One region of the Microbacterium sp. SLBN-146 genome, then DNA from elsewhere that is predicted to be linked to it. Evidence: predicted binding sites of a transcription regulator. Region 1 holds the regulator's gene; each other region holds the start of a gene.
The links. The regulator LexA, encoded in region 1, represses DNA repair genes until DNA is damaged. The targets are predictions, from matches to a motif close to TCGAACANNTGTTCGA.
Positions count from the first base shown of each region.

Region 2: a site for LexA is predicted at 1,432-1,447, ahead of FBY39_RS04850 (Rv2578c family radical SAM protein). Genes of this name have one in related genera too.
Region 3: a site for LexA is predicted at 1,232-1,247, ahead of FBY39_RS08605 (HNH endonuclease signature motif containing protein). Genes of this name have one in related genera too.

Region 1 is NZ_VFMR01000001.1:3,236,943-3,239,141, forward strand. Features, by position in the region: gene FBY39_RS14605 (histidinol-phosphate transaminase) at 1-301, opposite strand, end outside; gene FBY39_RS14610 (LysM peptidoglycan-binding domain-containing protein) at 388-738, opposite strand; gene lexA (transcriptional repressor LexA) at 976-1,656, shown strand; gene FBY39_RS14620 (prolyl oligopeptidase family serine peptidase) at 1,678-2,199, shown strand, end outside.
Region 2 is NZ_VFMR01000001.1:1,109,106-1,111,304, forward strand. Features, by position in the region: gene FBY39_RS04850 (Rv2578c family radical SAM protein) at 332-1,423, opposite strand; gene FBY39_RS04855 (M15 family metallopeptidase) at 1,546-2,199, shown strand, end outside.
Region 3 is NZ_VFMR01000001.1:2,006,626-2,008,824, reverse strand. Features, by position in the region: gene FBY39_RS08605 (HNH endonuclease signature motif containing protein) at 1-1,221, opposite strand, end outside; gene FBY39_RS08600 (Dps family protein) at 1,369-1,935, shown strand; gene FBY39_RS08595 (LLM class F420-dependent oxidoreductase) at 1,940-2,199, shown strand, end outside.

The DNA of each region.
Region 1 (2,199 bases):
GCAGGTGCTGCAGCACTTCGTTGGAGCCGTTCGCCGCCCAGATCTGGTCGGCAGTGAGTCCGTGCCCCAGGTATTCGGCGAATCCTTCACGAAGTGCGGTGAACTCCCGGTCGGGGTAGCGATTCACGTCTCGTAGTGCGAAGGCGATCGAGTCGAGGATGTCATCCGCGACGTCCTGGGGTACCGCATGAGTGTTCTCATTGACGTTCAACGCAACCGGCAGGGCTGCCTGCGGCGCTCCATACGGCGTCAGACCGCGGAGATCGTCACGTAACGGGAGTCTGTCCAGGCGAGAAGTCACGCACGCAATCGTAGAACGCCTGGATGCCGTCACGGTCCGGTGCGCAGCGACTCGGCGCGGTCGTCACGGCGCGAGACACGCGCGGATCACTGCGCGGTCGAGTACTCGGCCGGGATCGCGATGGTCTGGCCGATCTCGATGAGGCCACCGGGAAGGGCGTTGAGACGCGCGATCGCGTCGACGACGTCTCTCGGATCCGACGTGGGCGCGACCTCCTGGGCGATCGACCACAGCGTGTCGCCGTACGAGACCGTGACAACCGAGAACGGGACCGTTGCGCCGTTGTCGCGCGACGCAAGTGCCGCTCCCCCGCTGATCAGCCCGTACGTGAGGAGGACGGCGATGGGAGCTGCGACCAGGAACGCGAGAACGCGACGGCCACGGACCGTTAGGCGGAGCCGGGTCTCGGGGGCGATGGTGGCGGTGTAGGCGCTCATGGGTTGTCTCCTCGGTACGGGAAGAGGTTCGCATCCGACCTCCGGCCGGGGAGGTCGGATGCGAAGTTCTCTTCCGAAGCTATCTTCGATGTATGCTGATGTCAACACGACGTTCGCGAGTCCGGTATTCGAACGCGACACGCGGAGCAGCTGCTCCGGGTTGTTCTCGAAACCGGATAGCGTTTCGATGAGGTCACCCCACCACAGACCTCCGACATTCGAAGACAGGAGCTGGAGATGAGCGAAGCGGCCGGGCGGGAAAGGCCTCAGACGCGGCGCCGGAAGAGCCTGAGCGACAAGCAGCTCGCGATCCTCGAGGTGATCCAGCGGTCGATCGCGCGTCACGGCTATCCGCCCAGCATGCGAGAGATCGGCGATGCGGTCGGCCTCAAGTCGCTTTCGAGCGTGACGCATCAGCTCAACCAGCTCGAACTGAGCGGGTACCTCCGACGCGATGCCGGAAAGACCCGTGCCATGGAGGTCCTCATCGACCTCCCCGGTACGGCAGGCGAGAATCCCGCCGACACCGCCCCGACGGTCGGCGACGCTGCCCTCGTGCCACTCGTGGGGCGGATCGCGGCCGGTGTTCCCATCACCGCCGACCAGCAGATCGACGAGGTCTTCCCCCTCCCGCGTCAACTCGTCGGCAAGGGCGATCTGTTCATGCTCAAGGTCTCGGGCGAGTCGATGATCGATGCCGCCATCTGCGACGGCGACTGGGTCGTCATCCGATCGCAGTCGACCGCCGACAACGGCGAGATCGTCGCGGCGATGCTCGACGGCGAAGCGACGGTGAAGACCTTCCGCCAGCGCGACGGACACACGTGGCTTCTCCCCCGCAACTCGGCGTTCGAGCCCATCCTCGGCGATGACGCGGTCGTCCTCGGCAAAGTCGTGGCGGTGCTTCGCGCCGTCTGACCCGGGATTAGCGTGGGAGTCGTGACCATTCCCTACGGCTCGTGGCCCTCCCCCCTTTCGGCAGCGAGCGTCTCAGCGGCCTCTCCTCGCTTCGAAGGAGCGCAGTTCGTCGGCGACGACGTCTGGTGGGCGGAGAGCATCGCCGCGGAGGGCGGGCGGACGGCTGTGCGCCGGCGCACGGCATCCGGCGATGTGGAGACGCTCCTTCCAGCGCCCTGGAATGCGCGCTCCCGCGTGCACGAATACGGCGGGGGTGCGTGGACAGCTGTCGGCGACGCTCTCGTCTTCGTCGAGAAGACGGACCAGCGCGTCTGGATACTGCGCCCGGGGTCCGAGCCCATCCCTGCGACGTCCGCGGACCCCACGGCCCGCTACGGAGGTCTGCGCCGCGGCGAGGGCTTCGTCCTCGCCGTCCGCGAGCGCGACATCGGCACCGCCGTCCCCGCGCGAGACATCGTCCGCATTCCGCTCGATGGTGGTGCGACGACGTCGCTCGTGGCGGGAAGCGATTTCGTCGCACAGCCTTCACTGTCCCCCGACGGC
Region 2 (2,199 bases), 2.1 Mb from region 1:
GCCGAAACTGCACCCACGCCGTGCTGTCTCGGCCGGAGGGTGCAGTCTCGAGGACACGGGTGGCCGGAGGCTGCAGTCTCGCGGGCACGGGCTGGCCCGGTCCGGCCGACGCGGCCCGTGACAGCCTGGGCCCGAGACTGCACTCTCCGGCCGAGACTGCACCCACGTCGTGCTGTCTCGGCTGGGAGGTGCAGTCTCGCAGGCGTGGGTGGTCGGGAGGTGCTGTCTCGGTCGGGAGGTGCAGTCTCGCGGACGCGGGTGGCCGGAGGGTGCAGTCTCGCGCCGGCTCGCGCCGGACCGAGCGGACCGAGGCGGGTGGCAGCGCGGCGGGTCAGAACAGCATCGCGGGGGCATCCTGCGGAGGGCGGACGGCTGCCCGGCCGCGTGAGGTCGTGATAACTGTGGCGGCGGTGTTCGCCCGTGACGCCAGGCCCGGCACGGCAGACCGCCGCGGCGCGTCTTCTTCTTCGTGGCCGTCGAGGCGGTGCACCCGCAGCAGCGGACGGACGCGCTTGGCGAGCCACGACCGGTAGGCCTTCGGGGCCGTCGCCGACATCCCCGGGTAGAGGCCTCGATACGACGAGACGAGTTCGGGATGCTCGCGCTCGATCCACCGCAGGAACCACTCCTTCGCACCAGGGCGGAGGTGCAAGGCGCCGTAGACGACGCGCACCGCGCCGGCATCCTTGATGCGCCGGAGCGCATCGTCGATCGCGGCGACCGAATCGGTCAGGTGCGGGATGATCGGCATGAGGAAGACCGTGACACGGAAGCCCGCCTCGGTCGCGGCCCGCACGGTCTCGAGTCGTGCGGTGGCAGACGGCGTTCCGGGCTCGATGGCCTTCTGCAGGGCGTCGTCGAACACCGCGATCGACATCGCGAGGGAGACGGGGACGGATGCCGCGGCATCGGCGAGCATCGGCAGATCCCGCCGCATCATCGTTCCCTTCGTGAGGATCGAGAACGGAGTGCCGGAGTCCGTCAGCGCGGACACGATGCCGGGCATAAGCCGGTACCGGCCCTCGGCCCGCTGATACGGGTCGGTGTTGGTCCCGAGCATCACCGGATCGCGCTGCCACGCGCCCCGCGCGAGCTCGCGGCGGAGCACCTCGGCGACATTGACCTTGACGACGATCTGCGAGTCGAAGTCGCGGCCCGCGTCGAGTTCGAGGTATTCGTGCGTCCCCCGAGCAAAGCAGTACGAACATGCGTGACTGCATCCGCGGTAGGGATTCACGGTCCAGTCGAAGGGCATCGCGGATGCCGACGGCACGTGGTTCAGCGCGGTCTTGCACAGCACTTCGTGGAACGTCATGTCGGCGAACTCGGGCGTCGTGACCGAACGCACGAGACCGTTCAGGTGCTCGAGGCCGGGGAGGGCCGCGGCATCCGGAACGCCCAACTGCTGACCTTGCCAACGCATACCATCAGGGGAACAGATATTCGACTCTATGTCAAGACGGTGACGCGTCAGCATCGTACACAGAACTCTTGTGAGAGTGCTCTCATGGCATTCGGAGGCCGGATCAGGAGAGAATGGACTCGATGCCGGTACCCGAGCCGTCTGCGCTGCCTCCGTTCCGTCGTGCCCGCCCTGCGATGCACGACGTGGTCGTCGATGGCACCTCCGAGCCCGCGGCACCCGTCACTCGGCGCGCGCTGCGGCAGGCGCGCGACGCCGAGACGCCGATGGCCACCCCCGCGATCTTCCGTCCGCCGCCGCCCCCGCTCGTCTACGCCGACCCGCATCCGGTGCCGCTCATCCCCGGCCGTGAACGCCGCCGCAGCCCCGCGCGACACGCCCGGGTCCGCCGCTTCGCGCGCCTCGCGCCTGTCGTCGCGATCGCCGCCGCGAGCAGTCTCGTCCTCGGGTCGGCTTCAATCGTGACGGCGGCGATGGCCCCTGCGCCCGCCCCGATCGTCGCCGAGTCTCCGCGCGAAGTTCCGACGTTCGACGTCACCATCCAGGCGCCGTCGACGCTCATGGGTCCCGTCCTCGGCCCGACCGCGGGGTCGACCGGCACGGTCCCCGCCGCCGGCGCCGTCGACGACCCGTGTTCCCTTCCGGCTGTGACCGACGCGCTCGCGACGGGAGATGAGGCGGCCGTCATCGCCGCGATGGACGGACCGGACGGATTCCGCGCCAAGGTCGCGACGGGGCTCGCACCCTGCGTGCGCCTCGACGATCCCGCGCGGACG
Region 3 (2,199 bases), 1.2 Mb from region 1:
GCCATGGTGCTTCACGGTGTGATGCCCCTGGCACAGAGGACCGAGGTTCGAGAGCGCCGTGGACCCGCCGTGCTGCCACGCGATCGAATGATCGACCTGGCACCGGGATGCCGGTACTTCACATCCCGGAGCCATGCAGCGCTCGGCTCGCCACCTGACGAGCTTCGCGAGTTCCGGCGGGGGCTGGTAACGGTCACGCCCCACGGAGAGCACCATCCCGGTCTCGGGGTGAGTGAGTACGCGCATCCATCCCCCGGACCCGCCGCACAGGCGGCGCGCCGTCGTGAGGGGGATCGGGCCGACGCCCTCGACGCTCGCGGGGTCGCACCCCGGCGGCACGGCCTCACCGTCGCCGAGGAGTGCGAGCGCGGGCACCGTGACGACGACCGATGCTCGGATGCCGCGAACAGGCGCCGGATGCGCTTCGGCAGCCCCGTCGATCAGCAGATCGCACGCGACATCGGCGCGCAGGTGGTCGAGCGTGCGAGCCTCGTCGGGTTGCTTCTTGAGTTGCTTCGCGATCGCGGTCATGCGGCCGTGGATCGCGTGGATCTCGACCGCAGGAGCATAGAGGTGTAGCCACGCCATGCCGTCGGCACCGGGCTCGACGGCGACCCGACGGTCCGCGAGCGCCGCCTCGTGACGCTGTGCGAGCGTCGTCTCGCGGACCGACTCGATGAGTCGTGCGAGGTGACGGCGGAATTGACCGACGGGATGGTGCTTCGCAAGCTCCATCCCGCGCTCCAGAATGAAGGCGCGATGGAGGGGATCGACGCTGTCGGTGCCTGCGACGAGGATCTTCGCATGCTGCTCGGTCATGTCCGCACGCGCGATCGCACCCCGTATCGCGGGATACCTGTCGACGACGGCCTCGGCGAGCGCGAGCAGTTCGCCCGCGGAGTACTCGGTGATCCGCAGCGTCGCCGCGAGTTCGAGCCGCACGGAACGCTCCATGATCTCGAGCGACGCATGCACAGGCCCCACCGCGATGACCTCACGTCTCATGGCAGCGACGGCGACGAGGCGATCGGCGACGACGGACCCGAGATAGTTCGAGATCTCGGAGACTCGATCGACGGCGTCAGGCGGATCGAAGCCGCCCTCGCCGTGCGTCCCACACGCGTCGCACTCGCACGCACCGACGAACGGGTCATCGAAGCCGCCCGGCACCTCATCGGAGGGAGGCCCGAGATCGTCCGGCCCGTCGGTCTGTTCTTCCATCCTTGAAAGATAGAACATACATACGACACTCGTCGGAGTTCTCCACAGGACCGAGCGCGAGTAGCACGCACACCATGCGCGGACAAGCCCCGCGCACTGCTCCCGGCGCAGGCATAGCGTCGGGGCATCCGCACGAAAGGAACAGCCATGTCGACGACAGCGACGAAAGCGAAGACCAAGACGGCACCGAAGAAGGCCAACCGGCGCACCGCGACCGGCGGCGCGCAGCTCACCGACGAGCAGAACGCAGAGAACGGCTTCCAGGCCTCCCGGGCGCTCAGCGAGAACCTCCAGCGCGTCCTCGTGGACCTCATCGAACTCGCGAGCCAGGGGAAGCAGGCCCACTGGAACGTCGTGGGGCGCAACTTCCGTGACACCCACCGGCAGCTCGACGAGATCATCGAGGCCGCTCGGACGTTCAGCGACACGATCGCCGAGAGGATGCGCGCGCTGCACGCCCTCCCCGACGGCCGGAGCGACACCGTGTCGGAGACGACGACCCTCGCCGAGTTCCCCATGGGAGAGGTCGCGACGACCGACGTCATCGACCTCATGACCGAGCGCCTCGAGTCCGCCATCGGGACCTGCCGCGCCGTCCACGACGACGTCGACGATGAGGACCCCACGAGCGCCGACATCCTGCACGCGATCCTCGAGTCGCTCGAGCAGTTCGCGTGGATGGTCAGCGCCGAGAACCGCACTCCCGCGCGGTGATCGCATGACCCGTTTCGGCTACACCCTCATGACCGAGCAGAGCGGTCCGCTCGAGCTCGTCCGCTACGCGCAGTCCGCCGAGGCCGTGGGCTTCGACTTCGAAGTGTCGAGCGATCACTACTCGCCCTGGCTCGTCAGTCAAGGTCACGCACCGTACGCGTGGACCGTCCTGGGAGCCGTCGCGCAGGCGACGAGCCGCGTCGAGCTCATGACCTATGTGACGTGTCCCACGATGCGATACCACCCCGCCGTCGTTGCGCAGAA